4 regions of the Devosia sp. A449 genome follow, and region 4 is predicted to be linked to each of the others. Evidence: predicted binding sites of a transcription regulator. Region 4 holds the regulator's gene; each other region holds the start of a gene.
The links. Region 4 encodes PhoB, which activates phosphate uptake and scavenging genes when phosphate is short. Its sites were predicted from a motif close to TGTCATNNANCTGTCAT; they were not measured.

Region 1: a site for PhoB is predicted at 6,570-6,586, ahead of ugpB (sn-glycerol-3-phosphate ABC transporter substrate-binding protein UgpB). Genes of this name have one in related genera too.
Region 2: a site for PhoB is predicted at 6,010-6,026, ahead of ACX3OW_RS16870 (HAD-IIA family hydrolase). Genes of this name have one in related genera too.
Region 3: a site for PhoB is predicted at 4,715-4,731, ahead of ACX3OW_RS01975 (DUF2794 domain-containing protein). Genes of this name have one in related genera too.

What each region holds. Positions count from the first base shown of each region.
Region 1 is NZ_JBTMWU010000006.1:216,709-224,632, reverse strand. It holds gene ACX3OW_RS16930 (GNAT family N-acetyltransferase) at 1-12, shown strand, start outside; gene ACX3OW_RS16925 (YidB family protein) at 106-609, shown strand; gene ACX3OW_RS16920 (DeoR/GlpR family DNA-binding transcription regulator) at 659-1,429, opposite strand; gene ACX3OW_RS16915 (glycerophosphoryl diester phosphodiesterase) at 1,431-2,171, opposite strand; gene ugpC (sn-glycerol-3-phosphate ABC transporter ATP-binding protein UgpC) at 2,200-3,240, opposite strand; gene ugpE (sn-glycerol-3-phosphate ABC transporter permease UgpE) at 3,246-4,094, opposite strand; gene ugpA (sn-glycerol-3-phosphate ABC transporter permease UgpA) at 4,109-4,993, opposite strand; gene ugpB (sn-glycerol-3-phosphate ABC transporter substrate-binding protein UgpB) at 5,095-6,423, opposite strand; gene ACX3OW_RS16890 (hypothetical protein) at 6,788-7,108, opposite strand; gene ACX3OW_RS16885 (SgcJ/EcaC family oxidoreductase) at 7,259-7,723, shown strand; gene ACX3OW_RS16880 (methyltransferase family protein) at 7,743-7,924, opposite strand, start outside.
Region 2 is NZ_JBTMWU010000006.1:208,624-216,547, forward strand. It holds gene ACX3OW_RS16845 (ABC transporter ATP-binding protein) at 1-1,559, opposite strand, end outside; gene ACX3OW_RS16850 (ABC transporter substrate-binding protein) at 1,618-3,162, opposite strand; gene ACX3OW_RS16855 (ABC transporter permease) at 3,265-4,173, opposite strand; gene ACX3OW_RS16860 (ABC transporter permease) at 4,170-5,090, opposite strand; gene ACX3OW_RS16865 (metallophosphoesterase family protein) at 5,083-5,949, opposite strand; gene ACX3OW_RS16870 (HAD-IIA family hydrolase) at 6,108-6,833, shown strand; gene ACX3OW_RS16875 (MurR/RpiR family transcriptional regulator) at 6,843-7,709, shown strand; gene ACX3OW_RS16880 (methyltransferase family protein) at 7,782-7,924, shown strand, end outside.
Region 3 is NZ_JBTMWU010000001.1:401,149-409,072, forward strand. It holds gene rlmN (23S rRNA (adenine(2503)-C(2))-methyltransferase RlmN) at 1-431, opposite strand, end outside; gene ACX3OW_RS01950 (invasion associated locus B family protein) at 612-1,115, opposite strand; gene ACX3OW_RS01955 (invasion associated locus B family protein) at 1,204-1,725, opposite strand; gene thpR (RNA 2',3'-cyclic phosphodiesterase) at 1,927-2,466, opposite strand; gene ACX3OW_RS01965 (Bax inhibitor-1/YccA family protein) at 2,668-3,438, shown strand; gene ACX3OW_RS01970 (GNAT family N-acetyltransferase) at 3,529-4,026, shown strand; gene ACX3OW_RS01975 (DUF2794 domain-containing protein) at 4,321-4,698, opposite strand; gene ACX3OW_RS01980 (DUF1223 domain-containing protein) at 4,957-5,694, opposite strand; gene acnA (aconitate hydratase AcnA) at 5,947-7,924, opposite strand, start outside.
Region 4 is NZ_JBTMWU010000003.1:635,875-643,798, reverse strand. It holds gene ACX3OW_RS12370 (substrate-binding domain-containing protein) at 1-282, shown strand, start outside; gene pstC (phosphate ABC transporter permease subunit PstC) at 346-1,722, shown strand; gene pstA (phosphate ABC transporter permease PstA) at 1,725-3,089, shown strand; gene pstB (phosphate ABC transporter ATP-binding protein PstB) at 3,160-3,942, shown strand; gene phoU (phosphate signaling complex protein PhoU) at 3,969-4,679, shown strand; gene phoB (phosphate regulon transcriptional regulator PhoB) at 4,829-5,530, shown strand; gene ACX3OW_RS12340 (MFS transporter) at 5,698-7,323, opposite strand; gene ACX3OW_RS12335 (aldehyde dehydrogenase family protein) at 7,501-7,924, opposite strand, start outside.

The DNA.
Region 1 (7,924 bases), on a different contig from region 4:
CGCGCCGACTGATCACAGCTGCGGCGGCGGGGAACTTTCACTCCCCAGCCTAGTTCTGTTCTCCATCATCTAAGGAGAACGACTATGGCTCGTGGAATGCCCTCAATGACTGCGCTTCTCGGTCTGCTGGCGGTTGCCGGCTATCAGAACCGCGACAAGATCGGTGAGTTCCTCCAGCGCCAGCAGGCCGGTCACACCGGCGTCGGTGATGGTTCGGCCCAGCCCGCCATGGGCAGTGGCCAGCCGGGCGGCAATGCCAACAATCTGGGCGGCGCGCTGGGCGATCTGTTCAGCGGCGATAGCAGCAATCCCAATTCGCTTGGCAATGTGATCAATGCCGGCCTCGGCAGCCTGCTCGAAACCTTCCGCGCCAACGGGCAGGGCGATGTCGCCGATTCCTGGGTCAAGGACGGTCCGGCCCGCCGCCTCGAGACCGATCAGCTGGCGCAGGCTATCGGCCCCGAGACGCTGGATGATTTGCAAAAGCAGACTGGCCTAACCCGCGACGAGCTGCTCTCGCGCCTGTCGCAAAACCTGCCCGATGCCGTCGACAAATTCACCCCGGATAGCCGTATCCCCAGCACCGAGGAAGCCTCGAAGCTGATCTAGCGCCCCGTGACAATGCTTCCTGCGGACTCAGTCTGCGGGAAGCGCTTTGCTAGCACAGCACGACGGTGACGCCGCTCTTGAGCAGGCTCTGTTCGGTGGCCGCCTGGGGCGGCATCGCGTCGGTCACGAAATAGCTGAATTCCGATAGCGAGGCCACGCGGACGGCGGCGGTGCGCATCCATTTGCTGGCATCGGCGGCCAGATAGCGCGTGCGCGAATTCTGCAGGATGGCTGTGGTGATCTGGGCGTCTTCATAGCTGAAATCGAGCGCCCCGCTGGTGGGGTGCAGCCCGCCGGCGCCGACCACGGCATGGGTGGCGTGGAATTTTTCAAAGTAGCGGATGGTTTCGGGGCCGACCACGTCGCGGTCATTGGCGCGCCACACGCCGCCGGCCAGATGCAGCTCGATGCCAGCCATCTCACCCAGGATCAGCGCCACCTCGATATTATTGGTCACCACCGTCAGCCCGACATGCAGGCGCAGCGCCTCAGCGGTGAAGCGCACGGTGGTGCCGATGCCCAGAAACACCGTCGAGCCATTGGGGATGTCTGCAGCGATGCGGGCGGCAATCCGGCGCTTGGCGTCGCTATGCAGGCCGGCGCGGGCATTGATCGGGGTATTTTGCGGCATCACCGGCAAATCGACCCCGCCATGCAGCCGCCGCGCCAGCCCCAGCGCGCAGAGCACATTGATATCGCGGCGAATGCTCTGCGTGGTCAGGCCGTATTCCTGCGCCAACAGGTCGATCTGCTGCGCCCCCCGCGCGCCGATGCGCGCCAGGATATCGTTCTGCCGGTGGGAGAGCTTGGGGGCCGACATCTTATTCCAGGAACAGGCGGGGATTGTCGGAAATGACGCCGCCCAGCCCGGCATCCCAGAAGGGAGCCATTTGTGCCGGATCGTTGCAGGTCCAGGTGCGGACGACGATGCCGCGCTCCCGCGCCCGGTCGAGCACGTTGAAGCTGAGCGCCCGGTAGTGCAGGTGGATGGCGGTGGCCGGAATGGCCGCGACGACATCCAGCCAGTCGGCGGGCAACTCGCTCCACAGCATGGCCAGCTCGTAAGACGGGTCGAGCTGGTGCATCGCCTTGAGGCATTCGGCATCAAAGCTCGAGATCATCACCCGCACGCTGGGCGGGCGATTGCGCAGGCAGTCATGCACCGTGCGCGTCAGCTGCTCGAGCGATTTGTGATGCTCGTGCTGCTTGATCTCCACATTGACGTTGATGCCCAGCTCGGCCAATGCATCCAGCACTTCGGGCAGGGGCGACAGCTTTTCGCCCCGGAATTCCGGGCCAAACCAGAGGCCGGCATCGAGCCCCGCCAGATCGGCGGCAACGATGTCGCCCAGCGAACCCTTGCCACTCGTGGTGCGGTCGAGCGTGACGTCATGGATCACCACTGGCGTGCCATCGGCGAGCAGGGCCACGTCGAGTTCGACCCAGGTAGCCCCCTGGTCGCGCGCCGCGCGAAAGGCGGCGATGGTGTTTTCCGGGGCCACGGCAGAGGCGCCGCGATGAGCTTGAACTTCCTCGGTGCTGCGAGGGCGGCGTTCGGTCATTGTCTTATTCCCTGATGGCGCGCCCGTTTCAGTCGGTGCGGCGCCCGGTTTCACGATTGAACGGATGCAGGTCCGTCGAGTTGACATAGAGCGACGCCAAAGCGCCTTCGCGCGTTGCCGTACGCGCCGGCACGGCGGCGACGATCACCTGGCCACTGCCGTCCAGCCGCATATGCAGATGGGTCTCGCCGCCGATTGGTTCGTAGAGCTCCACCGTGGCATGCAGTGTGATATGCGGCTCTTCGGGTGGGGCCATATGGATGGTGTCGGGGCGGATGCCCACCAGATCCGTGCCAGCGGGCAGATTGAGTTCACCCTTGTCGCGCAGATAGTCGATATCGATCAAATTCATCGGCGGCGAGCCGATAAAGCCGGCGACGAACAGCGTCTCCGGCCGCTCATAGAGGGCCAGCGGCACGCCCACCTGCTCTATGCTGCCGCCATTCATCACCACCAGCCGGTCGGCCAGGGTCATGGCTTCGAGTTGGTCGTGGGTCACGTAAACGCTGGTGGTGGCGAGGCTCCGCTGTAGGCGCTTGATTTCGATGCGCATCTGCCCGCGCAGCTTGGCATCGAGATTGCTCAGCGGCTCGTCGAACAGGAAGGCCTTGGGCTGGCGGACGATGGCGCGGCCCATGGCGACACGCTGGCGCTGCCCACCCGACAATTGCCGCGGACGGCGGTCGAGAAAGGCGTCGATTTCCAGAATCCGCGCGGCTTCGTTGACGCGGCGGTCGATTTCGTCGCGCGGGGTGCCGCGGTTCTTGAGCCCATATTCCAGATTGCCGCGCACCGTCATATGCGGATAGAGCGCATAATTCTGGAACACCATCGCAATGTCGCGCTCGGCCGGCTCCTTGTTGTTGACCACCGCACCATCGATGGAAATCGTGCCTTCGGTGATGGTTTCGAGGCCGGCGATCATCCGCAGCAGGGTGGACTTGCCGCAGCCCGACGGCCCCACCAGCACGACCAATTCCCCATCGGGGATGGTCAGGTCGACGCCGTGGATCGCGGTGACGGCGCCGGCATAGACCTTCTTGACGCCTTTGATGTCGATGCTTGCCATTGTTATTATTTCTCCGTTTCCACAAGGCCTTTGACGAACAGGCGCTGCATCGAGATGACGACGAGTACGGGGGGCAGCATGGCCAGGATGACGGCCGACATCACCAGATGCCAAAGCGGCTCGGAGTCGGCACTGGCGGCCAGGCGCTTGATGCCCATGACGATGGTGTAATAGCGGCTGTCGGTGGTCACCAGCAGCGGCCACATATACTGCACCCACCCGAAGATGAAGAGGATGACGAACAGCGCCGCGATATTGGTGCGGCTCAGTGGCAGCAGGATATCGCGGAAGAACTTGATCGGTCCGGCACCATCCACCCGCGCGGCCTCCATCAGCTCTTCCGGAATGGTCAGGAAAAACTGGCGGAACAGGAAGGTCGCCGTGGCCGAGGCAATCAGCGGCAGGGTCAGGCCCAGATAGGAATTGAGCATCCCAAGATCCGCCACCACCTTGAAGGTGGGGATGATGCGCACTTCGACCGGCAACATCAGCGTGATGAAGATGACCCAGAACGCCAGCAGGCGGAACGGGAACTTGAAATAGACGATGGCATAGGCCGACAGCAGCGAGATGGCGATCTTGCCCACGGCGATGGTCACCGCCATGATCAGCGAGTTCATCATCATCACCCAGATCGGCGGCGCGCCGGAACTGGTGAGGCCTTCATTCCAGATGGTGCTGTAGTTTTCGACCATATGCGGTCCAGGCAGCAGCGGCACGACGCCGCTGACGAATTCACCCGGACCATGGGTAGAGGCGATGAACGCCAGATAAACCGGAAACACCACGATAACCACACCGATGATCAGCACCAGGTGGGTGAGGAAATCCAGGAAGGGTCTGTTTTCAACCATGTTGTGTCAGCCCCTTAATACTGTACGCGGCGTTCGACGAAGCGGAACTGCACGACGGTGAGCGCGATGACGATCATCATCAAAATCACCGATTGGGCCGCCGACGAGCCGATGTTCAAATTCAGCACGCCGTCGGTATAGACCTTGTAGACCAGGATATTGGTCGCCTGGGCCGGACCGCCCATGGTGGTCGCGTCGACGATGCCGAACGTGTCGAACATGGCGTAGTTGATGTTGATGATCAGCAGGAAGAACGTCGTGGGCGAGATCAGCGGGAAGACGATGGTCCAGAACCGCTTGAACGGGCCAGCGCCATCAATGGCAGCGGCCTCATTGAGTGATTGCGGCACCGATTGCAGCCCGGCCACGAAGAACAGGAAATTGTAGGAAATCTGCTTCCAGGCCGCAGCGATGATGATGAGGATCATCGCCTGGTTGCCCTCGATACGATGGTTCCAGGCAATGCCCATGCCGCGCAGGATATAGGGCGCGATGCCAATGGACGGGTTGAAGATGAACCACCACAGAATGCCCACCACCACCGGCGCAACCGCATAGGGCCAGACCAACAGGGTGGTGTAGATTTTGCCCGAGCGCAGCAGCCGATTGACCGCGACGGCCATCAGCAGGGAGACCGCCATCGCCAGAATGGTCACCGACAGGGCAAACAGGGCGGTGCGGCCGAGCGAGCCGAGATAGTTCGGATCGGCGAAAATCTTCCGGTAGTTTTCCAACCAGATGAAGGTGGTCTTGAAACCGAAAGGGTCTTCGCGCTCGAACGAGGACTTAACGGCCTGCAATGCGGGCCAGATGAAAAAGATCAGCGTGACCGTCAATTGCGGCGCCAACAGCGCATAGGGCAGCAGCTTGTTGGGAAATACGGTGCGTTTGGTCTGCATGGGTCCTCGCACGGGCTACTGACGGAAAGCCGCAATGGGCCATCCGCCAGCTTAGCGCATGGAAAACGGGGCCGGATTTATCCGGCCCCGACTAAAGTTCGTTACTGATTGGTCGTTTCGAATTCGCGCAAGATCTCGTTGCCACGGGAAACGGCTGAGTCCAGAGCTTCCTGGGCCGTCTTGTTACCAGCGAGCAGCGCTTCGAATTCCTCATCAACCACGGTACGAGCCTGGCTCAGATTGCCAAAGCGGACGCCCTTGGAGTTGGCGGTCGGGGTGCCACGGGTGATCTGCTTGATCGCCACGTCCGAACCCGGGTTGGCTTCGTAATAGCCCTGCTCAACGCCCAGATCATAGGCAGCGTTGGTGATCGGCAGGTAGCCAGTGAACTGGTGCCAATCGGCCTGAACTTCAGGCTGGCTGAGATAGGTGAAGAACTCAGCAACGCCCTTATAGACCTCGGCATCCTTGCCGTTGAGCACCCACAGGGTGGCGCCGCCGATGATCGAATTCTTCGGATCGGTGGTCACGTCGTCATAATAGGGCAGGGGCGCAAAGCCGACTTCGAAGTCCTTCGAGTTGGCGATCACGCCAGCGCGCGAGCCCGACGAGTTCATGTAGATGGCGCATTCGCCCGAGTAGAATTTCGGTGCGGCATCAGGACCGCCGACCGGGCCACCATACTGGTAGAGACCTTCGTCCGACCACTTCTTGAGGTTTTCCCAATGCTTGACCTGGACCGGGCCGTTGAAAGTGAATTCGGTGGCCAGGCCGCCGAAGCCATTCTCCAGCGTGCCATAGGGCTGGTCGTGGATGGCCGACAGGTTTTCCAGTTGGATCCAGGAGATCCAGGCACTGCTCAACCCGCAATTGGCGGCGCCGGAATCGACGATCTGGTTCATGAAAGTTTCGACTTCGGCCCAGGTCTTGGGCGCGACATTGGGGTCAAGGCCGGCTTTTTCGAAGGCGGTCTTGTTGTAGTACATGATCGGGGTGGACGAGTTGAACGGCAGCGACAGGATGTTGCCGTCTGTGTCCGAATAATAGCCCACGACGGGGGCGAGAAATGCGGTCGGATCCCATGGCTGACCGTTTTCGGTCATCAGTTCGTAAACCGGCTTCACGGCGCCCTTGGCTGCCATCATGGTGCCGGTGCCGACTTCAAAAACCTGCACGATGGCGGGCTGCTCATTGGCGCGGAACGCTGCGATCGCGGCGGTCAGGGTTTCGGGATAGGTGCCCTTATAGGTGGTCACGATCTTGTAGTCTGGCTGGCTGGCGTTGAAGCCTTGAGCGATCGATTCCAGCTTCTTGCCCAGTTCGGCATCCAGTGCGTGCCACCAGGAAATTTCGGTCTGCGCGGTGGCGTGGGGTGCGGAAGCAAGAGCGGCGATCACGCCGGCCGTCATCAGCAGCGCTAGTTTCTTCATGGGGTGGTTCCTCCTGTTATTAAGCAAAGGATCTCCGTCCTCGCGTGCCAAGTCGTAGCAACGCGATGTTCATTTGGCAAAGGGAGATGTTCAAGTGAACGTTGGAGCGGCGTTATTCGCCGCGACGAGACCCTTAGGGTGTTCATATGAAGGTCGTGTGACGGGCCGATTGCTGGGCGGTCATACAGCAGACGCGGGCGTGCAATCGCCGCCATAGGCCGCGACGGATGCCGGCGATGTCAGGAAGAACGCCCCACGCGCGTGCCAACGGCGTCCCGCGATCCGTTGGATCGAGCAGGACGTCGGCCGATTGCTGGGAAGAACTGCCGGCCCGGTGGTAACCCCGCCGGGCCGGCAGCGCTATCTAAGCTGCTTTTTTGAAGGCGGCCGGCAGTGGCCATTGCCACACCCGGAAAGGCGCTGGCGCGCGGTCTGCGTCGCCGTCGATCTGCGCTTTGGAGAGACCGAACATGCAGCGCCAGCCATCGTCCGAAATCCGAAAGTCATTGCGCTTCGGATCGGTCTGGGACGGCACGACAGCGGCCAGGCCAAGCCCGAGCAACGCGTCGAGATGGGCCCGGCCAAAGCCAGGATTGGCGTCGCTATGCGCCGGTATTTGCTTGTGTTTCGACAGCGCCAGTAGGGCCGCGCGTTCATATATGTTCAGAATATAGGGCTTGCTCATGATGGACGAAGTGTCACCGGACGAAGTTAACAAGGTGTTTCTTCCAGGCCCCCGATTCGCATTAAGCGACCCGGAGCGCGATTTAACCGCGATCTCGACCGCCGAAGCCGCTAAGTTCCCAGTGATTGACGATCACGAGAAGAGGCCAGCTTGAACTACAGCCCACTCAACGAACAGGAAAGCATCGCGCGCGTTTTCGTCGAGGCCTGGGGGCAGCGAGACGCGGATAAGTTGGCATCGCTGTTCGACGACGACGCTGAATTCGTCAACGTCACCGGACTGTGGTGGCATGATCGCGCGGCGATCCGGAAGGCACATGCCTATGGCTTCGAGCATATTTTCGATGCGTCGACGCTGCGGCTGGTGGAATTGAAGGTGAAGTCGCTGACCGACGCTATCGCGGTGGTGCATGCAAGGGTCCGCCTCGAGGGCCAGACCGCCACGCCGGAGGGTGCCCGGCCTGCTGTGCGCCACACCATTTTGTCGTTTGTCGTCCATCGGCGCGACGACGGCTGGAGCTGCGCTTCCGCGCAGAACACCGATATCGTGCCCCACATGGAAACCAATCTGGTGGAACCCGACGGAACGTTCCGCTCCGTCAGCTATCGCAGCTGATCATCCAGCTCGGCGCTCACTAGATCCACCGGCGGGTCCGGCTCATGAAGTCGCGATAGGGCTGACCAAACTTGGCCGTCAGATAGGTTTCTTCGCGAGTGACGACGCCATAATGCAGCAGCACCAGCAATACCGGCACCAGGATTATTCCCCAATCGAGCGAAAAGGTCAGGCTCAACCCGGCAAGGATCATGGCGAAGC
Region 2 (7,924 bases), on a different contig from region 4:
ATCTCGACGATCTGGCCCATATACATAACGGCGACGCGGTGGCTCATGCGCTCGACCACCGCCATGTCGTGCGAGATGAAGAGATACGACATGCCCAGTTCGGCCTGTAGCTCGAGCAGAAGGTCGACGACCTGGGCCTGGATCGACACATCGAGCGCCGAGACGGGCTCATCAGCGACGATGAGCTTTGGCGACAGGGTTAGCGCCCGCGCGATGCAGAGGCGTTGCCGCTGACCGCCGGAGAATTCGTGCGGGTAGCGCTCCAGATGCTCTTCGGACAGCCCGACGCGGCGCAGCAGGCCGATGACGCGATCCTGAATGCCGCTGCCGGAATCGACATTGTGGATCAGCAACGGATCGGCGACCTGCTCGAACGCGGTCAGGCGCGGATCGAGCGCGGCATAGGGGTCCTGAAAAATGATCTGCATATCGCGGCGCTTTTCGCGCAGCTGTTCGGCCGGCAGGGTCAGAACGTTCTCGCCATCCAGCACCACCGATCCGGAATTGGGCTGCACCAGCCGCAACAGGCTGCGTCCGGTGGTGGATTTGCCGCAACCTGACTCGCCAACCAGCGCCAGAGTCTCCCCCGCAGCCAGCGAAAAGCTTACATCATTGACGGCGTGAACATTGGCCACGTGCCTGTTGAATATCCCCCGCCGCACCGGGAATTGCGTCACCAGATTGCGCACCTCAAGCAGCGGCCGAGTGGGCGCCGGCGCGTCGCCATGCGGACCCACTGTGCCGGCCATGGCGCCAAGTCGGGGCACAGCGGCCAGCAACTGGCGCGTATAGGCCTGCTGGGGCGAGGCAAACAGCGTCTGTACCGCCGCTTCCTCGACCTTGCGGCCGTGACGCATGACGACAACGCGGTCGGCGATCTCGGCCACCACGCCCATATCGTGGGTGATGAACAGCATCGCCATGCCCTCCTCGCGCGCCAGCACCCGCATCAGATGCAGGATCTGCGCCTGGATGGTCACGTCGAGGGCCGTGGTCGGCTCGTCGGCGATGAGCAGGCGCGGCGAGCAGGCCAGCGCCATGGCAATCACCACGCGCTGGCGCATGCCGCCGGACAGCTCATGCGGAAACTGGCGAAACCGCCTGGCCCCGTCGGGAATGCGGACTTTCTCGATCAGTTCCAGCGCCGCCTGGTCGGCTTGCGCCCGAGATACCGACCGATGGGCACGAACGGCCTCGGCGATCTGATCACCAATGGTGAAGACCGGATTGAGGCTGGTCATCGGCTCCTGAAAGATCATGGCGATCTCGTTGCCGCGGATTTCGCGTAACTGCGCGGTGCTCGCCTGGGCCAGATCAATGGTCGACCCATCGCGCCGCGTGAACTGCACACTGCCTTTGGCGAGCTTGCCACCATTATAGCCGGTGAGTCCCAGGATCGACATGGCGGTGACCGACTTGCCCGAGCCGGACTCGCCGACGATTGCCAGGCATTGCCCGGGCGCCACGTCGAAACTCAGCGCGTCGACGGCGGTGAATGGCCCCTTCTCCGTATCAAAGGTTACGGTCAGGTCCTTGAGACTGAGCAGTGGCTGGGTCACGGCAGAAACTCCGATGGGAGAATGGCCGGCAGGACAATCCCGCCGGCCAGGATTGGCATCAGTCGATCGACAGCGAACCGGCGCGGAAATCGAGCACATAGGGGATGTGGCCGGGCAGCGGCGCCCAGTTGACACCCTGGCGGACGCCATAGGCCTCATAGGGTTCGTAGAGCGGCAGAACCGGGGCTTCGTCCTTCACATAGGCCATGATCTCGACATAGGCGGCCTTGCGTTCCTCGATATCGGTCGAGTAGCGGAAGCGATCCCACAGGCCCTCATAGGCCTCGTTCGGCTGCCAGGTATTGCCGATGCGCGCGCCACCCGGCGCCCACATGGTGCCGTAGGAACCGGCCGGATCGGCGAAATACATCGGGTTGGACCAGTTGCGGGTTTCGACTTCCGACAGCTCGCCCCAGGCATTGGTGACGTTGAGCGTCATCTCGACACCCACGGCGGCCCACATCTCCTTGATGGCCTGCGCGGCCAGCAGACCATTGGTGTAATACACCGCGTCGGTGTCGAAGCGGATCGGGCTGCCGTCATAACCGGCTTCGGCCAGCAAGGCCTTGGCCTTTTCGGGGTCGTATTCGAAGGTGTCGAGCTCAGGCATATGGAGCTCGCCAAACTGGGAATAGCTGTGGCTGGAGGGAACCACGGCCTTGCCGAGCCACAGGGCTTCGTTGAGCAGATCGCGGTCGATGGCATAGCTCAGCGCCTGGCGAATGCGCTTGTCTTCGAGCTTGGGGTTCATCGCGTTGAAGATGACCACATGGAACAGCGGCGTCACCGCGCCTTCGACCCGTAGATTGGGATTGGATTCGATCACGCCGGCCTGATCGGGCGGGATATTGGTGATGATGTCGACTTCGCTATTGGCCAGAGCGGTTAGGCGCGTGGCCAGTTCGGAAATGCGGCGCATCTCGAAACCTTCGAGCGGAGCCTGCTCGCCGTAATAGTCGTCGAAGCGCTCGTAAACCAGGTTTTCGCCGGGCTGGAAGCTGGCGATGCGGTAGGGACCAGTGCCCATCGGCGCGAGGGCAAAGGCTTCAAAGTCGGCGATTTCGGCCACCGCCGGGTCGCCGGTGAGCCCCATGATATAGGCCTTGGGCACGATATAGCCCTGCTGGGTGTTGAGCAGGATTTCAAACAACGGCTCGGGCTTATGGGTGGTGAAGCGCACCTTGTAGGCGTCGAGCGCTTCTACCTTGGCGAAATTGCCGAAGAACTGGGTCTTGATCGACTGATATTCGGGCGTGAGGGCATCGATGATGCGGTGGAACGAGAACACCACGTCCTCAGCGGTCATTTCCGAACCATCGTGGAATTTGACGCCTTCACGCAAGGTGACTTCGAGCGTGGTGGGCGAGGTCTGCTCCCAGTCGGTGGCGAGACCAGGCGAAAACACCGCGCCAGCCTGGCTGTAGTCCTTCTGGATCAGCGGATCGAAGGCATTAACGTAGTTCTGCGAGCCAACATTGGAGTGGTCGCGGCCCGGGTCCACAAAGGAGGACATGTTCTGAGTGCCAACGGTCAGTTCGGCGGCGGCGAGACCGGTGCTGCCGAGCAGCAAGGCGGCGAGAGAGGCGATCAGGCGGGTTTTCATTTCCAACAATCCTGGGTTTTGAAGACAAGGCTCTCCCGCTCTGCGGCCATGCAGACTCTGAGAAGCGGGAAATTCGGGGGACGGCGGCGCGCGGCCGCCGGTTTATTTGAGGCGCACGTCGAGCGTGTCGCGCAGCCAGTCGCCGATCAGCAGCACCAGCAGGGAAACCAGCATGATCATCAGCGACGGCAGCAGGGCAATCCAGGGGCTCGAGGCCAGATAGTCGCGGCCAAGCCCGACCATCGAGCCCAGTGTAGCGGTCGGCGGCTGCACGCCGAGGCCGAGAAAGGACAGCGCGGATTCGGTGAGGATCAAGCCCGAGAAGGTCATGGTCCAGATGACCACCAAGGGCGAAGCGATATTGGGCAGTACGTGCCGCAGCAGGATGCGGGGCCGCGAAGCGCCGGCGGCAATGGCGGCCTCAATGAAGGGCATGCGCGAGATGGTCAGCACCTGAGCGCGGACGATACGGGCATAGCTTTCCCAACCCGCCAGCCCGATGACGCAGACCAGGACCGGGAGCGAGTTGCCCAGCAGGGCGATGGTGAACAGGGCGATCAGCGTGAACGGTACGGCGATCTGGACGTCGACCATGCCCATGATGAAGGCGCCGACACGACCCCGGCCATAGCCGGCGATGATGCCGAGCGTCGTGCCCAGCACCAGGCTGATCAGGCTGCCGATCAGCGCGATGCCCAGCGTCAGTTGCAGACCGTAAAGCAGGCGCGAGGTCAGATCGCGACCCAACTGGTCGGTACCGAGCAGATGCTTGGGCACCGCCCCGTCCATGCCCACCGGCGGCTTCAGCCGGGCGAGCAAGGCCTGGGAATTGGGATCGTGCGGGGCCAGCACCGGCGCCAGAATGGCGACCAGCACGATGCTAACGAAAGCCAGGAGGCACAGCTTGATGGGCAGCGAAGTCTTGCGCCAGATCACGGCCAGCCGGTTGCTGGAGGGGCGGCGGCTGGTGGCAGGACGGAACGAGGGAAGCGGCGAAGCGATATCTGTCATGATGCGACTTTCACGCGTGGGTCGATGGCTGCGTAGAGCAGATCGACGATGAGAGAGACGACCACCACCATGCCGGCGATCAGGATGACGCCGAATTGCAGCACGGGGTAATCGCGCCCGATGGTGGCGTAGACGATCAGGTCGCCGACGCCCTTGGTTGAAAAGATGGCTTCCACCAGCACACAGCGCGCCACCATATTGGCGACCTGCAAGCCGATGACGGTCACCACCGGCACCGCTGCGTTGCGCAGGGCGTGCTTGCCGATAACCTTGTATTCCGGCAGGCCCTTGGCGCGGGCCGTGCGCAGATAATCCTGCCCCAGCACGTCGAGCATGGCGTTGCGGGTGAAGCGGATGATTTCCGCCAGCATGGGCAAAGCGAGAACAATGGCCGGCATCAGGAAATGCAGCGGTGTCGCCGCGCCAGAACTGGGCAGCCAGTGCAGCTGGAACGAGAAGACCAGGATCATCAGGATCGCCAGCACGAAATTGGGCGTGGCATAGCCCATGAAGGCCAGCGTCATCACCGACGACCCGACTGGCCCCTTGCGGTCCAACGCAGCAACGATGCCCATCGGTACCCCGATCACCACAGCCAGAAACAGGCCATAGCCAAACAGGCGCAGCGTATTGGGCAGGCGCTCGGCATAAATGGCGATCACCGGTCGACGTTCAGCCAGGCTCACCCCAAAGTCGCCGGTCACCAGGCCCTGAAGGTAGGTCCAGAACTGGACCCAGGCCGACTGGTCCAGCCCATAACGCGCGGCCAGCGCCGCCTGGATCGCCGGGTCAGATCCGGGTGGCAGCATCATCTCGACGGCATTGCCGGTGAGCCTAGTGGCGCAGAATACCGCCACGATGACCACGGCGATGGTGATGAAGCCGCCGACAGCCCGACGGGCAAGGAACTCAAGCATCTTCGCTGACCGCAGCGGCGGCCTCGGCCTGACGGAACGGAGCGTGCGGCGCCAACCAGGGCCGCGCACCGGAAGCCCGGAAGGGCACGCGGGCGTAGAATGGGTCCTGGCCATGCACCGTCAGGCTCAACTGGCCATCGGCGATCTCGAGCAGCGACCAGGCGGCGGCCGGCTCCGGCATGGTGGTAAAGCGCTCGCTCAGCGACTGCACGGTGATGTGCTGGATGCCGCGAACCGGCGTGATGGTGTTCCAATGGACATGCCCGGAAAGCCAGGCCGCGGCCCGGCCAGTCGCTTCCACGGCGGCGCGCACCGCGTCGTGGTCGGGATAGGTAGAGTAGCCCGGATTGCGTTCGAAATAGTAATTGCCGATCTGCGAATGCCCGGACAGCGGCACATGGGTGGCGATGATCGCCGGGCGCTCATCCTGCTCCAGCGCCGCCACCAGCCAATCGAGGTGAGCCGCACCGGTGGGCTGAAAGCCTGGCGGCACGAGGCGCACATCGGGTTGCCAGGCGATCAGGCGAAAATCGCCAAGATCAATGACCCGGCTCGCCATTGAGCAACCGAAGATGGCCTCGTTGTCGGCAATGCTCAGATTGGCAACGTCGTGGTTGCCCAGCAGATGGACGCGCGGTCCGGCGAACCGGGCCAGCCGAGCCACCACTTCGGTCATCGCGGCGGCATCGGCCTCGGGGCCGGTGTCGGAGATATGGTCGCCCAGATCGAGCACCAGATCAGCGCCCTGCCCTTCCGCCCAGGTCACGAAGTCATCGACCACCGCCAGGGCGTCCCAGCCCTCTTTCTTGGTATGCGACAGCGGGCCGTGATGGATGTCGGTGATGATTGCGATCTTCATGTCTGCCTCGCTGCTCGGCGGAGAATTGCCGTTTGGTGAGGCCAGCGATAACGGGCTTATGTGACAGTAAAATGAAACATGCTCATTTAATGATGTTTGACAAATTGAGGAAAACTCAACACCCTAAAGCGATCGACAAGGAGGCTGATTTGCAGCTTATGACGCGCGCCGCCGGCTATCTGGTGGACCTCGATGGAACCCTGATCAGCGGCAATCTGGTGCTGCCGGATGCGCGCTGGCTGCTGGCGCAGGCCGCCGACCGCTACATGCTGGTCTCCAACAATAGCGAGCACACGCCCGAACTGCTGTGCCGGCATTTGCGCCGCATGGGCCTGCCGGTGCAGCCCGATCGTATCGTGCTGGCCGGGACTTCGGCCATTGACCTGATTGCCCGCAACCAGCCGGGCGCAAGCCTGCTGCTGCTCGGTAGCCAGGCCTTGCGGAACTACGCCAAGCGGCAGGGACTGGATGTGGACGGCACAACCTATGATGTGGTGCTGGTGGCGCGCGACCGGCGCTTCAGCTATGCCCGACTGGCCCGCGCTGCCGAAGCCTTGGCCGGCGGCGCCACGCTCTATGTAGCGTGCCCCGATCGCAGTCACCCCGGCAGCCATGGCCAGCCAGTCCCCGAGGCTGGCGCTTTGGCCGCTGCCGTCATGGCCGCAGCCGGCGTGACCCGCCATATCTGTGTCGGCAAACCCGAACCGCTGCTGTTCGAGGCGGCGTGCCGGCGCCTCGGTATTGCGCCACGCGAGGCCATCATGATCGGCGATAATGCTGACACTGATGGCGAGGGTGCGCGGCGGCTGGGCATGGCGTTTGTGCAGGTGCGCAACGGCGATATCCGCTCCGGCTTCGACGTTCCGTTGAGAATAGCTGTCTAGGATCTGACCATGAGCCGAAACTCCGAACCATCGCTCAGCGGCGTGCTGGATCGCCTGGCGGCGCTGAAGTCCGGCCTGCCCCCCGCTGCAAGGCGCATCGCCGATTTCATCGAGGCCAACGCGCAGGATGTGGTGCATATGTCCGTCACTGAAGTGGCTGAGGGCGCCAATGTCAGCGAGGGCAGCGTGATTGGGCTGTGCCAACAATTGGGCGCCCGCGGCTTCCAGGAGGTCAAGCTGTCGCTGGCGCGCGATCTGGTCCAGCCCATCCAGTTCATCCATGAAGACCTGGCGCGGGGTGACTCGGCTGCGACCGTGATCGACAAAATTTTCCAGTCTGACATGCAGGCGCTCGACGACACCCGCAAAGCGCTCGACGCAGTTGCGCTTGAACGCGCCGTGCAGGCCATCCGTCAGGCAAAACGCGTGGAAGTTTTCGGCATCGGCAGCGCCGCCCCGATCGCCGAAGACGCCAATTATCGCCTGCTGCGCATCGGCATCAATTCACGGGCCGCCGTCGACAGTCACGTCCAGGCTATCACCGCGTCTCTCGCCGGCCCCGATGTTGCCGTGCTGACCATTTCCCACTCCGGCAGCACGGTCGAAACCCTCACCGCAACCCGGCTCGCCAAAGAGGCCGGCGCCACGACCATCGCCATCACCAATTTCGGCAAATCGCCGCTGCTGGCCCATAGCGATATCGTGCTGAACACCCTCGCCCGCGAAACCCAGTTCCGCACCGAGGCTATGACCAGCCGCATTGCCCAGTTGGCGATCATCGACACGCTGATCGCTTGCCTCGCCCTCACCGACTACGACCGCTCCGTCGCCACCATCAACAGCACCTTCGAAGTGCTCGCCAGCAAGCGGGTGTAGCGCTGCTATGATCGGCTATTGCATGGGTGTATGCTGATAGATGCGCAATGAACCCGATTGGGAGCACAGCAAATGTCAGTCACGCGCAACGACGACCATCCAGACGTCATCATGCTACCGCCGTTCATTCTGCTGATCGCGCTGGCCATCGCCATCGGCATGGAATTCACCGGCACGTTGCAGTTCCTGCCGCCAATGTCGGGGGCGAGTTGGGC
Region 3 (7,924 bases), on a different contig from region 4:
GTCAGGGTGCAGCCGACTTGCGACGAGACGCACAGCGTCCCGCGATCCTGCTCGGGGATGTAAACGGTTTCGACTTCCACCGGCGGGTAATTGGGATTGGCCGGGTCGCGGAAGCGGAACAGCCATTTGCGCGTGCCATCGGTGGACACCTGCTCGGTGACGATCTCCGGGCGGTCGAGAATGAAAGTGTCAGCCAGCTTCTGCCGCACCGGCTTGGCGACATTGGTCATGCGCTCAAAATCGGTGGTGCCGTTGACATAGAGCCAATTCCACAACTGGCTGGCCCGCATGCGGGCTTCCTTGTCGACGGCAATGCCCGCCTCGGTCAGCGCCTCGGCAAGCTGCGGCTTGGAAAGGCCGATCAGCGACGGCCGGCTGGCCGCAGCGGGGCGGATAGCGGTCGAATGGTCAAGGTTCAGCGCGATGCTCATGGCGTGGCTACACAGGGGTCTGACAATGCGGGATTGGCGCGGGCAATAGCACAATGGCGCGGATTGCGCAAAGTCATGGACGTGGGAGGGAGGGATGCGGGGAGCGCGGACCGCAATACCGGATCGCCAAAAAGTGCAGAGCCCTCGGGTCAGGCCCGAGGGTGACGCGCGGTGGGTGGCTCAGCAGCCCGAATTGATGGCTTGCTGGGCGGCGGTGGCGCCGGAGAGGGAATAGGTCTGGGTGATCTTGATGCCGGCGGCGCTGGTGCCTTCGACGACCATGCTGGAGCCGGCGCGGATGGCGCTGGCCAGATTGCCGGCCTGCCCGGCATCGTCGAGCCAGGCGGCATCGTTCTGGGTGAACAGGTTGAACACATTGCTGCCCACCGCCACGGTCGCCTTGCTGTCGGGCTGGAACGGGAAGCCGGCGACGAGGTTGAACTCGTTGGCGACGTTCTCGGCCGGGCGATTGGTGATGTAGATATAGGCCTGGGTATAGCCATCGGGCGACGGCGTCACCGCTTCCGGCTTGGTCATGGCAAAGCACACCGCGCCGGCCGCATCATTGGCGGCGTAGCTGGTCCAGGCGCGATGCTCGCCGAGCAGCCGCACCTGCTGGGCGCTGGCGCTGGTGGACAGGAGCAGGCTGGCAACAAGGGCGAGCCCCACAGCGGATTTGATCATCAGGGCCTCGTAACAACGACAGAAGGCGAAGGGCTGAGATCAGCCCATCGCCCTTTATGGCGGATCGCCCGGGCCGGGCAACCCAAAATCACTTGCAAGCGGCGTCGATGGCGTTGACGGCCGCCGTGGCCCCCGACAGCGAATAGGTGTCGGTGGTCGCGGTGCCGCGCTGGCTGGTGCCCTTGACCAGCAGATTGCTGCCGGCCTTGAACGCCTGCACGAACCCGCTTTCGTCACCCGTCGAGGCCAGCCAAGCGGCCGAGCCTTCGGTCAGCATCGGATAGGCCTTGCCGTCGATGACGGCGCTGGCATTGGCCGCGGTGCTGTTGAACGGGTAGCCGATAATGGTCTGCACCTCGTTCTTGGTGCCCATCCCCTTGCGGTGGATGATCATGAAATGGATCGGGTCGCGGTTGGCGCCGGCTGGCTCGCTCTTCTGCGGGGTTGCCGACACATAGCAGATGACGCCCGAAGCGTCATTCGCCTGCCAGGCGGTCCAGGCATTGAAAGTGCCAAGCTCAGTGGCCTGCTGCGCCATGGCAGCTGGAGCCAGAGCCATGATCGCGCCGACCGCGAGCCCGAGTGCAAGGCCACCGGTTTTCGTCGTCATCGCCAATTCATCCTTTGTCTCGAAGGTCCTGCCAGGGACGGAGCTGCCCGCCAACTCTGCCCCGAACATGGTTACCAAGGTGTCAAACGCCGCCGCATTCAATCGCATTTGCATCAAGTGCGGGCCAATCGCGGCGGCATTTTGACGGGCTGGGCCAATAGGCTTTTGGTTTGCGCCGTCACGGTTAAGATTTGGCTAACATCAGGCGGCCAGTGGATAGCTCTGTTCCACCACATAAGGCCCGCCGCCCACCGAATCCTTGCTCGAATACAGCACGAAGCGCCCGACCGGAAAGCTCAGCGGTTCGAAGCGCCCGGCCTCGGTGATGAAGCGCGCCACCTCCTCGGGCCCGACGCCGCGCAGCCGCGCCAAGGTGACATGCGGGGTGAACTTCCGCCCTTCGGGCGGCAGGCCGGCGCGCTGCAACACCCGCTCCTGCGCCGCCTGCAGCCGGCTCAGCGCCTCGCTGGGCTCGACGCCGGCATAAAGCGCCCGCGGCTTTTCGCCGCCAAAGCTGCCCAACTGGGTCAGCCGCACGGAAAATCGCAGCGAATTGGCCAGCCGGTCGAGACTGTCGGCCACCTCATCGGCGGTCTTGTAATCGACGTCGCCGATGAACCTCAAGGTAATGTGATAATTTTCCGCATCGACCCAGCGGGCGCCGGACAGGCCGCCCCGCTTGAGCGACAGCGCAAAACCAATGTCAGTGGGGATTTCCAGACCGGTAAACAGCCGGGGCATCGCGTCCTCCGCAGCAAGAAATCAGAAAAGCGATTCGGATTGGACCGTAACATACCCCCTCCGACCGGCCAGCCGATTCGTGAAAACCGATCCGAGATCACTTGTAAACGATTGGCCCCGCATCCATATTGTCGTCCAAGTGGCAAGCAATGCCCACCGGCGGTCGCTGGACCGCATCACTCGGGATCAAGGAGCCGATCTATGGCTGAATATGACCGTCAGACCCTCGGTGCGCGGGCCGGCTCGGCCCTCGCCATCGACGAAGGGCTGCGCAGCTATATGCTGCGCGTTTACAATTACATGGGCGTTGGCCTGATCGTGACCGGCCTGGCCGCATGGTTTGCCGCCACCGCCGCTATCACCACCAATGCAGACGCCGCCGTCGGCCAGCTGGCCAATGGCCAATATGTCACCCAGTGGGGCGCCCTGCTCTATGCCAGCCCGCTGCAGTGGGTTGTGATGCTGGCGCCGCTGGCCTTCGTGCTGGTGCTCAGCTTCGGCATCAACAAGCTCTCCGTGCCGGCCGCACAGGCCGTGTTCTGGGGCTTTGCCGCGATCATGGGCGTCTCGCTCAGCTCGATCTTCCTGGTCTATACCGACGCGTCCATCGCCAAGGTGTTCTTCATCACCGCCGCTACCTTCGGCGCGATGAGCCTTTATGGCTACACCACCAAGCGTGACCTGACCCAGATGGGCAGCTTCCTGATGATGGGCCTGATCGGCCTGATCATCGCGTCGCTGGTCAACATCTTCATGCAGTCTTCCATGCTCGAATTCGCCATCTCGGCGGTCGGCGTGCTGATCTTTGTGGGCCTCACCGCCTATGACACGCAGAAGATCAAGGAAGGCTACAACGAGGCCCACGGCGCCGACGTGATGGCCAAGGGCGCCATCATGGGCGCGCTGAGCCTCTATCTCGACTTCATCAACCTGTTCATGATGCTGCTCCGCCTGTTCGGCAATCGCGAGTAACATCGGCGCCCAAGCGGCGATTTTATTGGACGACAAATTGGACCGCAGCTTACAACAGCTGCGGTCCTTTTCTTTGTCTGGAACACCCAAGTGTCCGACCATCTGCTCCGCCCGTTTGCCTGGGCCGATTTGCCCGCCATCACCGCGCTCTACCGCCATTATGTGGACAGCTCCACGGTCACCTTCGACACCGAACCGCCCAGCGAATCGGCGATGGCGGAAAAATTCGGCCATCTCGTTGCCCTCGGCCATCCGCTGATCGTGGCCGAGAACGCAGGCCGGCTGCTGGGCTATGCCTATGCCTCGACCTATCGCCCGCGCCCGGCCTATCGCTTCACCTGCGAGGATTCGATCTACCTGCATCCCGACGCTACCGGCCGGGGGCTCGGCAGTGCGCTGCTGAGCGAATTGATCGCCCAGTCGCGAACATTCGGGTTTCGCCAGATGATTGCGGTGATCACGGCGGGCACGCAGAATTCCATTCGCCTGCATGAGAAATTCGGCTTTCGGCCTGTGGGGCGCTATGAGGCGGTGGGGTTCAAATTCGACCGCTGGCTGGATATCGAGCATTTGCAGCTGGGGCTGTAGCGGCGTGCCAAAGCGCCGCCTGTGTGCGGGTTTCGAGCGATGATGGCGAGGCGCTGCCTCGATGGATAGTTAGTTAGTGAGACAGCCGCCTCGCCATCATGCCGGGATTTTCGCAGGTTGGTTCAGGTACGCCAATGTTGCAGACGCAGCTGCCGGTTTCCTCTGCCCAATGGGAGCGACCTCCCATCCCCGATCTCGCCCATCTCCAGATTACGCCGGCTGAACCATCTCAGGATGGGTCCCGGCTCAAGGCCGGGATGACATCGAGTGCGTTGAAAAGCCCGAGGCGAAGCCTCACCCCACCACGACGAGATGAGGGTCAAGCACGCGGAGGACTTGAGCCAGGTCGTGGCCGCGGCGCAGGATCAGGCCTTGCTGGTTGCTGACCAGATATTGGCCCTGGCGATTGCGCAGCTTGGGGTTTTTCTCGACCACATAGAGCGGGCGCTCGGAGACGCGGGCATAGATGGAAAACAGCGCCCGGTCCTTGAGGAAATCCATGGCGTAATCGCGCCACTCGCCGCGGATCACATGGCTGCCATAGACCGACAGAATCTGCATCAATTCGCGTCGATCGAACGCGACGATGGGCTGAATGCCGCGCGCGGGCTGTGGGTCTCCCACATGCACCAATGCCAGCTTTGCCTTGCTGTCGTTTGCCGGACTTTGCAAGCCAGCCCTAGCTCCCTGTCATCACCCCGTCATGATTACGGCAATTGCCCGAGTTGGCAATAGGCTCAAAATACCCCAATTCGGTCACATTCTGTCCCTGCGGATGCCCGAATGCAGCGTCATCAATGGGTCATTGCCTCCAGTGGCTGGCATCTGGGCCGACCGAGCCCCCAAACCCAGAAGCCCGGGTGCCAGCCTCCCAATTAGTTGACCAATCTCCCCGCTCCTGTGCCCAGGAGCGGGATTTTTTTGGTCGCGTCAGCGCTCGAAGCTGGCGGCGCCCAGAATCGGGCCGGGCAGGCCCTGGCGTTCCTGCTGCACGATGACGGCGATGCCGGTGCTGACCTCGTTGAACACTTCGGGCAAAGGTAGCTTGAGATGGGCGCCACTGGCCCCTTCCCACATGCCCAGAACCTGCCGTCCGGTCACCACCTGGGTATAGACCATCGCCTTGCCGGCATTGTCGCCGGTGTCGATCTTGACGTCGGCGCGGTCGAGATAGGTCACCATCCAGACCACCGCGTCGTCGAGGCTGGTATTGGGCGGAATGGAAATCTTGAGCATATCGCCCTCGCGGACGATATCGACGGCCAGCGGCAGGCTGGCCCCGTCCAGCGCACCATGCACCTCGCTGCGGCGCGAGCCGACCACCGCCTTGGCGCCATTGACCACCATTTGCGGGGTGTAGATCCGCGACGAGCCCCAGCTCTTGGCATAGGCCCGCTGGCGGTCGGAATAGGCAGCGGTGCCGAAGGTGTCCTCCCAGCCGACATAGTCCCAATAATCAACGTGATAGGCGAGCGCCACCACGTCATCCCTGGCCGCCAGCATGGTGAGCAGCGCGTCGGCGGGTGGGCAGGAGGCGCAGCCCTGGCTGGTGAATAATTCCACCACCGCCTTGGGTCGCGCCCGCGTGGAGTCGGCGCCGGCCGGATGGGCCAGGGCAGCGAAAGCGACAAGGCCGAGGAGGGTGCCGAAAAGGGGTCTGATCGTCATGAGCAGTGTTGTAAGCCGGGGGCGGCGAAGCTCGCTAGTCAAAAGAGGGTGAGAGGCGGAGTTTCTGCCGTCAGAGTGAACTGGGGTTGCTGCTCCGGACATCGAGGCTCTCACCCCCTCCCAACCTCCCCCTCGAGGGAGAGGTGCCGATCGCGTTCGGGGTGACATTGGGGATGGGGCGGCTTTGGCGATCACGCCAAACAAAAATGGCGGCCCGGAGGCCGCCATTTGCAAAGTGAATAAGCCGAAGCCTTAAGCGGCGACGAGGCTGCGCAGCACGTAGTGCAGGATGCCGCCATGCTTGTAATAGTCGAGCTCGTTGGCGGTATCGATGCGGCAGAGGGTTTCGACATTAAGCACCGTGCCATCGGCGCGGGTGATGCGAACATTGACCTGGGCGCGCGGCGCGATCGCGGTGACGCCGTCGATATCGATGGTTTCAGTGCCATCGAGGCCGAGCGTCTGCCAGCTCTCGCCATCCTTGAACTGCAGCGGGATGACGCCCATGCCGACCAGGTTGGAGCGGTGGATGCGCTCGAAGGACTGGGCAATCACGGCGCGGACGCCGAGCAGATTGGTGCCCTTGGCGGCCCAGTCACGCGACGAGCCGGTGCCATATTCCTTGCCGGCAAAGATCACCAGCGGCGTGCCGGCGGCCTGATAGGCCATGGCTGCATCATAGATGGCCATCTGCGAGCCATCGGGGCCGCGGGTGTAGCCACCCTCGACGCCATCCAGCATCTGGTTCTTGATGCGGATATTGGCGAAGGTGCCGCGCATCATCACTTCATGATTGCCGCGACGGGCGCCATATGAGTTGAAATCGCGCGGCGCGACCTGATGCTCTTCGAGGTATTTGCCGGCCGGGGTCGAGGATTTGAACGAGCCAGCCGGGGAGATGTGGTCGGTGGTGATGGAGTCGAGGAACAGCGCCAGCACCTTGGCCTTTTCGACATTGGTGATGGGCTTGGGCTCCATCGTCATGCCTTCGAAATAGGGCGGGTTCTGCACATAGGTCGAGGACGAATTCCAGCCATAGGTCTCGCCACCTTCGATGACGATGTTCTGCCAATTCTCGTCGCCCTTGAAGACGTCCGAGTAGCGGCCCTGGAACATTTCCTTGGTGACGTGCTGACGCACGATTTCGGCGACTTCGTGGTTGGTCGGCCAGACATCGCGCAGATAGACCGGATTGCCATCCTTGGAGATGCCGATCGGGTCCTTGGTTATGTCGATCTTCATCGAGCCGGCGATGGCGTAAGCCACAACCAGCGGCGGCGAGGCAAGGAAGTTTGCCTTTACATCCGGGTTCACGCGGCCTTCGAAATTGCGGTTGCCCGACAGCACCGAAGCGGCGACCAGATCGCCTTCCTGCACGGCCTTGGAGATTTCCGCCGGCAGCGGGCCGGAATTGCCGATGCAGGTGGTGCAGCCATAACCAACGAGGTTGAAGCCGATGGCGTCGAGATCTTCGGACAGGCCAGCGCTATCGAGATAGTCGGTGACGACCTGCGAACCGGGGGCCAGCGAGGTCTTGACCCAGGGCTTGGAGTCGAGGCCGAGCGCACGGGCCTTGCGGGCGACGAGACCGGCAGCAACCAGCACGGACGGGTTGGAGGTGTTGGTGCAGGAGGTGATGGCAGCGATCACCACGTCGCCATGGCCGATGGTGTAATCGGCGCCGTCAACGGCAATGCGCGGATCGTCGGTCTTGCCAAATTCCTTGGGCAAAGCCGCGGCGAAAGCCTGCTTGGCGTTGTCGAGGGCGATACGGTCCTGCGGGCGCTTGGGGCCGGAGATGGATGGCACCACGGTGGTGAGGTCGAGTTCGAGCGTCGAGGTGAACACCGGATCGGGTGAGCTGGCGTCGCGGAACATGCCCTGCGCCTTGGAATAGGCTTCGACAAGCGCCACGCGCGCATCGGCGCGGCCCGAGGTGGTCAGGTATTTCAGCGTATCGGCGTCGACCGGGAAATAGCCGCAGGTGGCGCCGTATTCGGGAGCCATATTGGCGATGGTCGCCTGATCTTCGAGGCTGAGATAATCAAGGCCCGGGCCGTAGAATTCGACGAACTTGCCGACCACGCCCTTCTTGCGCAGCATTTCGGTGACGGTCAGCACCAGATCGGTGGCGGTGATGCCTTCATTGATCTTGCCGGTCATCTTGAAGCCGACGACTTCGGGGATCAGCATGGTGATCGGCTGGCCGAGCATGGCGGCCTCGGCCTCG
Region 4 (7,924 bases):
TATGACCAGAACAAGGACACCCTCAAGGTTGCCACCGTCAACGGCGTGGTGCCTTCCAATGAGAGCGTCATTGCCGGCGAATATCCGGTCAGCCGTCCGCTGTACTTCTACGTCAAGGGCCAGCATATCGGCGTGATCCCCGGCATTGAAGAATATGTCCACTTCTTCATGTCCGAGCAGATGGCTGGTGCCGGTGGCACGCTCGAAGCCGCTGGCCTGATCCCGCAGACCGACGAAGCCACGGCTGAAGTCCTCGCCGCCTTCGACGCCGGCGCTCAGTAAACTCGACTTCCGGGCCGCGCCACCAGGCGCGGCCCATTTCTTCCTCAGCAGGGGCACATATCGATGAATTCGCTGATCATTGCCGCCCTGCTCTTGGTGCTGCTGGGTCTGGCCTACCAGTCCGGCTGGTCCCGCAGTCGCAATCTGGCCACCGCCGATGGCGTCAAGATCCACTCCCGCCCGCAATATCACGGCTCCTATGTCGCCATCTGGGCGCTGGTGCCGGCTTTGTTCATCGTCGCCATCTGGGCCTGGCTCGGCGACGGCATTACCCGCGATTTCATCGTCTCCCAGATTCCGGTCGACACCCTGCAGGCGCTCGACCAGACCGGGCTGAACACCACCATCATCCGCATCCAGCAGCTGGCCTCCGGTTATGGCGTCGCCGGCACCATCCAGCCGTTTGAGCAGGCCGCCGGCGAAGCGCTGCGCGGCTTCAATTTCACTTGTTTCCTCCTGGTCACCGGCGCCGCTGCCGTGGCTGGTGTCGTGGCGCTGCTCTATGCCCGCAGCCGCATCACCGCCCGCCTGCGTGCCCGCAATGCCGTCGAGCGCATCATCAATCTGGCGCTGCTCGCCTGTTCCGCCGTCGCCATCCTGACCACGGTGGGCATCGTCGCCTCGCTGGTCACCGAGGCCTATAAATTCTTCACCTTCATCCCCCCGCACGAGTTCTTCTTCGGCACGGTGTGGAACCCCAACAATGCCGGTTCGGCGGGCAATTGGGGCAGCTATGGCCTGCTGCCGCTGCTGGTCGGCACGCTGATGATTACCGCCATCGCCATGCTGGTGGCGGTGCCGATCGGGTTGATGGCCGCGATCTATCTCAGCCAATATGCCCCGCGCCGGCTGCGCAGCTTTGCCAAGCCGGCCATCGAAATCCTCGCCGGCATTCCCACCATCGTTTTCGGCTTCATCGCCCTGGCCACCGTCGGTCCCATGCTGCGCGACACCGGCAATCTGATGGGTCTCTCGATCAACGCCACCAGCGCTCTCACCGCCGGTATCGTCATGGGGGTGATGATCATCCCCTTCGTCTCCTCGCTCAGCGATGACATTCTCAATCAGGTGCCGCGCACCCTGCGCGACGGCGCCTATGGCCTGGGCGCCACCAAATCCGAAACCATCCGCAATGTGCTGCTGCCCGCTGCCCTGCCCGGCATTGTCGGCGCGTTCCTCCTGGCCGTCAGTCGCGCCGTCGGCGAAACCATGATCGTGGTGCTCGCCGCCGGCAATTCGCCGGTGCTGCGCGGCAACCCCTTCGAGCCGGTCGCCACCATCACCGTCTCCATCGTCAATCAGCTCACCGGCGATACCGATTTCGCCGGACCGCAATCGCTGGTCGGCTTTGCCCTCGGCCTGACGCTGTTCGTCATCACGCTGGGCCTCAATATCGTCGCCCTCTACATCGTCCGCCGCTTCCGGGAGCAGTACGAATAGTCATGACCGACATGCTCGCCACCACCGCCGCTGCCTCCGCCGAACGCACCAAGCGCATTCGCGCCAGCCTGCAGCGCCGCCACCGCAGCGAGGCCATTTTCCGTGGCCTTGGTCTTGCCGCCGTCATTCTGGCGCTGGGCTTTGTCGCCCTGCTGTTCACCGATGTGCTGCGCAAAGGCATCCCGGCCTTCACCCAGGCCAATCTGCACCTCGCCATCACCTATGATCCGGAAATCATCGATATCGACCCCGCCCCGGTCCGCGTCGATGGCCAGTCCGACGCCGATTTCCGCGCCGCCAATCTCAAATGGCAGCGCGATCTGGCCCTGCTCAACTGGAACAAGGTGATCGAGGCAAGCCTCCGCCAAGCTGCTCCCGCCGGCTACGAGATCGACACCAAAGCCCTGCTCACCATCGCCGAAACCAACGCCCGCCATCAAGTGCGCGAGATGTTCGTCGCCGATCCCTCCTTGCTCGGCCAGACCGTCGAAGTCGACCTGCTCGCCTCGGCCAATGCCGCCAACTGGATCAAGGGCAATATCGACCGCTCGCTCGGCGACGCCCAGCAGCAGCTCACCCCGGCCGCCCGCGCCCTCATCGATATCTTTGAGGAAAACGGCACCGTCTCCAACGGCTTTGCCTGGTCGATCTTCACCAATGTCGATAGCCGCGCCGCGCCTGCCTCCGCCGGCCTGCTTGGGGCTTTCGTCGGCACCCTGTGGATGATGCTGATCGTCATCGTTCTGGCCGTGCCCATCGGGGTCGCCAGCGCCATCTACCTCGAAGAATTCGCGCCCAAATCCCGGCTGACCGATTTCATCGAGGTCAATATCAACAACCTCGCCGCCGTGCCCTCCATCGTCTTCGGCCTGCTCGGCGCCGCCGTGTTCATCAACTGGATGCATCTGCCGATCTCCGCCCCCATCGTCGGCGGTCTGGTGCTCACTTTGATGACGCTGCCCACCATCATCATCGCCACGCGCGGCGCGCTGCTTGGCGTCTCCCCGGCTCTGCGCCAGGCTGCGCTCGGCATGGGTGCCTCCAAGACCCAGATGGTGTTCCATCACGTGCTGCCGGTCACCTTCCCCTCGATCCTGACCGCCACCATTCTCGGCGTCGCCCATGCTTTGGGCGAAACCGCGCCGCTGCTGCTGATCGGCATGAAGGCCTTCGTCGCCCAGGTGCCGATGACCCCCTTCGATCAGGCCACTGCCTTGCCGGTGCAGATTTACCTCTGGCAGGGCAATGAAAACCGCAATTTCTTCGAACCCCGCACCGCCGCCGCCATCATGGTCCTGCTTGCCGTGATGATCTGCCTCAACGGCGTTGCCATCTACCTGCGCTCGCGCCTCGAAAAGCGCGCCTAGCTAAAGGACATCCCAAATGGATATGGTCGCCAGCACGGTTAAGATGACCCAGCAATCAGTGAATAGCGCAATGAACCCCATCGACGCCCTCGACCGCCCGATCCGCCTCACCGCCCGCGACGTCACCGTGCATTACGGTGCCAAGCAGGCCCTGTTCGGCATTTCGATCGACATTCCCGACCGCGCCGTCACCTCCTTCATCGGCCCCTCCGGCTGCGGCAAGTCCACCTTCCTGCGCTGCATCAACCGCATGAACGACACCATTGACGGCGCCAAGGTCGGCGGCGTCATCAAGCTCGACGGCGAAGACATTTACGATCCCAGCCTCGACGTGGTCGAACTGCGCGCCCGCATCGGCATGGTGTTCCAGAAGCCCAATCCCTTCCCCAAGTCGATCTACGAAAACGTCGCCTACGGCCCCAAAATCCACGGCCTCGCCCGCTCCAAGACCGACCTCGACGAAATCGTCGTCAACTCGCTGCGCAAGGCGGGCCTGTTCAACGAGGTCAAGGATCGCCTCAACGAGCCCGGCACCGGTCTGTCCGGTGGCCAGCAGCAGCGTCTCTGCATCGCCCGCGCCATTGCCGTCGGTCCCGAAGTCATCCTGATGGACGAGCCCTGCTCGGCCCTGGACCCCATCGCCACCGCCATCATCGAAGAGCTGATCGACGAGCTGCGCGAAAACTACACCATCGTCATCGTCACCCACTCGATGCAGCAGGCCGCCCGCGTCAGCCAGAAGACCGCGTTCTTCCATCTGGGCAATCTGATCGAGGAAGGCGTCACCGAAGACATCTTCACCAATCCGGTCAACAAGCAGACCCAGGATTACATCATGGGCCGCATCGGCTAACGCCCGCGCCCTAAGAGGAATTACCCATGTCCCCGACTGGCACCGACCATATCGTTACCGCCTATAGCGACGAGCTGACGCAACTGGCCCAATCCATCGCCGAGATGGGCGGCCAGGTTGAAGTCGCCATCGAGAACGGCACCAAGGCCCTGCTCAAGCTCGACCGCGAGCTGGCCGACCTCACCATCATCGCCGATCAGCGCATTGACGACATGCAGCGCCAGATCGACGAAATGGCCGTCTCGATGATCGCCCGCCGCCAGCCCATGGCGTCCGACCTGCGCGCCATCATCACTTCCATCCACGTCGCCAATGACCTCGAACGCGTCGGCGACATGGCCAAGCAGTTGGCCCGCCGCTCGCTCAAGCTCGAAGGCCTCAATCTGCAGCCCAGCTTCTATAACGGCGTCAAGAACATGACGGCCTTGGTGCTGCGCCAGATCAAGGATGCGCTGGACGCCTATGCCAGCCGCGACGCCGCCGCCGCCATCGAAGTGTGCAACCGCGACGACGAGGTCGATGCCATGCACACGTCTTTGTTCCGTGAGCTGCTGACCTACATGATGGAAGACCCGCGCAACATCACGCCCTGCACCCATCTGCTGTTCTGCGCCAAAAACCTCGAACGCATCGGCGACCACGCCACCAACATCGCCGAGCGCGCCTATTACCTGCAGACCGGCAAGCAGCTCACCAGCGAAGTCCAGGAACTGCAACGCACCCAGCTCAAGGCCTGATCGGCCTTTCCTCCCCTCCCCCTTGAGGGGAGGGGTCGGGGGTGGGGGTCCATCAGTGACCCGCCAAACCACCCCCTCCCCAGCCCTCCCCTCAAGGGGGAGGGAGATACAAATCGAACGCCGGCGCGCCGGCCCAAGGGGAGCCCCCCATGCCCGCCACCATTCTCGTTGTCGAAGACGAAGGCGATATCGCCATCCTGCTGCGCTATAATCTGGAAGCCGAAGGCTTTGCCGTCGTCACCGCCGAAACCGGCGACGAGGCCCAGCAGGCGGTCCAGGACAAGCTGCCCGACCTGATCCTGCTCGATTGGATGCTGCCCGAAATCTCCGGCATCGAACTGTGCCGACGCTTCCGCGCCCGCGAGGAAACCGCCCGCGTGCCGATCATCATGCTCACCGCCCGCGGCGAGGAAGAAGAGCGCGTCCGGGGCCTCGCCACCGGGGCCGACGACTATGTGGTCAAGCCCTTCTCGGTCCCCGAACTGATGGCCCGCATCCACGCGCTGTTGCGCCGCGCCAATCCCAATCTGGTTACTGCTGCGCTCAAGGTTGGTGATCTCGAACTCGACCGCACCACCCACCGCGTCCGCCGCGCCAGCCGCGACGTCCATCTCGGCCCCACCGAATATCGCCTGCTCGAATATCTGATGCGCCACCCCGGCCGCGTCTATTCGCGTGAACAATTGCTCGATGGCGTCTGGGGCAATGACGTCTATGTTGATGAGCGCACCGTCGACGTGCATATCGGCCGCCTCCGCCGCGCCATCAATCGCGGCAAGGACACCGACCCGATCCGCACCGTCCGCGGCGCCGGCTACGCCTTCGACGAACGCTTCGCCCAGGTGGCGTAAACCCACGGGTGAGCACCATCCCACCCCAAAACGCGGTGTCATCCCGGTCTTGAGCCGGGACCCATCCTGAGATCCAGCCACCGGTTCCATTTCAGGCTGGGCCCCGGCTCAAGGCCGGGGTGACATCGTGGGTGGGCCAAATCTCTACACGTCTGAGGGGTGCCCCCTCAAACCTCCGGAATATCCCTTAACGGCGTATCATCGCTCAGCGGCACCGTCTGCCGTTCGATCAGCCGATGCACCTTCGGCGGCTCGGTCCCCCGATGCAGCGCCCGCAGCTGCTCGCTATTCTCCGCATCCGCCTTGGTGCGCCGCAGATTGTGCCGCACATAGTCGATCCAGGTCGGCACGTGATAGGACTCGGTCCAGATATCGGGATGTTCAAGATCGCGCAGCAGCGCCCATTGCCTGGCCCCGTCGCGGATACGGATGCGGCGCCGCGCCGCCATCAGCGAGAGCAGGCGCGGAATGTCTTCCTGGGCGATGCGATAATCGATCATCACCATGATCGGCCCGCTGCGCGGTCGCATATCGAGTTTCAGGACCGGCTCATTGAAGGTGTCGAGCGGGTTGAGGTCCCGCGAATTGAACTCCGGCAGCGGCAGCCGGAACCCGACCAGCCCACACACCAGCAGCACCAGGCTCGCCATCACCAGGGCGGCCCCCAGCCCGAAGCCATCCGCGCTGGCTCCCCAGACCCAGCTACCCATCGCCATGCCGCCGAACGTGGCGGTCTGATACAGCGAGAGAGCCCGCCCCACCACCCAGCGCGGCGACGACAGCTGGATCGAGACATTGAACAGCGACATCGCCAGCACCCAGCAGCCGCCCGCGGGCAGCAGCGCCAGATGGCTCAGCAGCGGATCGCGGCTCAGCCCGAGCCCCACGCAACTGATGGCAAAGCCGGCACAGGCGAACCGCACGATCACTTCATTGCTGAACCGCTCGCGAATACGGCCATTGAGAAACGCGCCGCCAATCGCCCCCAGCCCGAAGCAGCCCAGCAGCGTGCCATAGACCATCGGGCCGCCGCCCACATATTCACTCGCCACCGAAGGCAGCAGCGCCAAAATCGACACCGCAGCCAGCCCGAACAGGAAGCTGCGAAACAGCACCGTCGTCAGGTTTGGCGACAGCGACACATAGCGCAGCCCCGCCAGGATGGCGCTGCCGAAATCTTCGCGCGGCAGCCGGTTTGGCACGTAATCCGGCTTCCAGCGCAGCAGCGCCACCGTCAGCGGCAGATAGCTCAGCGCATTGAGCGCGAAGGCGGCCGCCGCACCGGCCAGCGCCACGATCACCCCGCCAACCGCGGGGCCGACGCTGCGCATCATGTTGAAGCCCATGGCGTTGAGCGTCACCGCGCCCGGCAGGTCGTGCCGGGGCACGATATCGCCCATCGAAGCCTGCCAGGACGGGTTGAACAACGCCGTGCCGCAGCCGATGAGAAAGGTAAAACTGAGCAACAGCCAGGGCGTCAGCAGCCCCATGAACGCCATCACCGCCAGAACCGCCGAAACCAGCGCCAGCCCGATCTGGGCGATGATCATGACGATGCGGCGGTCGAAATTATCGGCCAGCGCACCCGAGGCCAAGGAAAATACCATGATCGGCAGCGTGGTCGACGCCTGCACCAGCGCCACCATGTTGTGCGAGTCCGTCAGCGTGGTCATCATCCAGCCGGCGCCCACCGACTGCACCAGCCCGCCCAGATTCGATACCAGCGTCGCCGTCCACAGCAGCCGGAAGGTCTCGTGCTTAAACGGTGCCAGCACGGACATTCGCTCAGCCATTACGCACTCTCCCGCTTCACATCGCCTCTAGCTCCGCCATGTGGCCGAACCAAGCCCACAATGGGAGAGAATGCTCTGCTTCGCCAGCCACTAAGTGGCTGGTCCGCTATGTGAAAACGCTCGGGCATAAAAAAACCCTCGGGCCGGGCCCGAGGGTCAAACTCATCGCAGCGCGGATTAGCCGGCTGCGGTGTAAGCCGTCTTCACCACGGTGAAGAACTCCGCCGCATACTTGCCCTGCTCGCGCGGGCCGTAGCTCGAGCCCTTGCGGCCCCCGAACGGCACGTGGAAATCGACGCCGGCGGTCGGCACGTTGACCATCACCATACCGGCTTCGGCATTGCGCTTGAAATGCGTCGCATATTTCAGCGAGGTGGTGACGATGCCGGCGCTGAGGCCGAACTCGGTGTCATTGGCCGTGGCCAGTGCTTCGTCATAATCCTTGACCCGGATGACCGAAGCCACCGGCCCGAAGATCTCTTCGCGGCTGATGCGCATCGAATTGGTCGCTTCGGTAAACAGCGTCGGCTGCAGGAAATAGCCTTCGGTCGCCGACTTCACCAATTCGCCACCGGCCACCAGCTTGGCGCCTTCGGCCTTG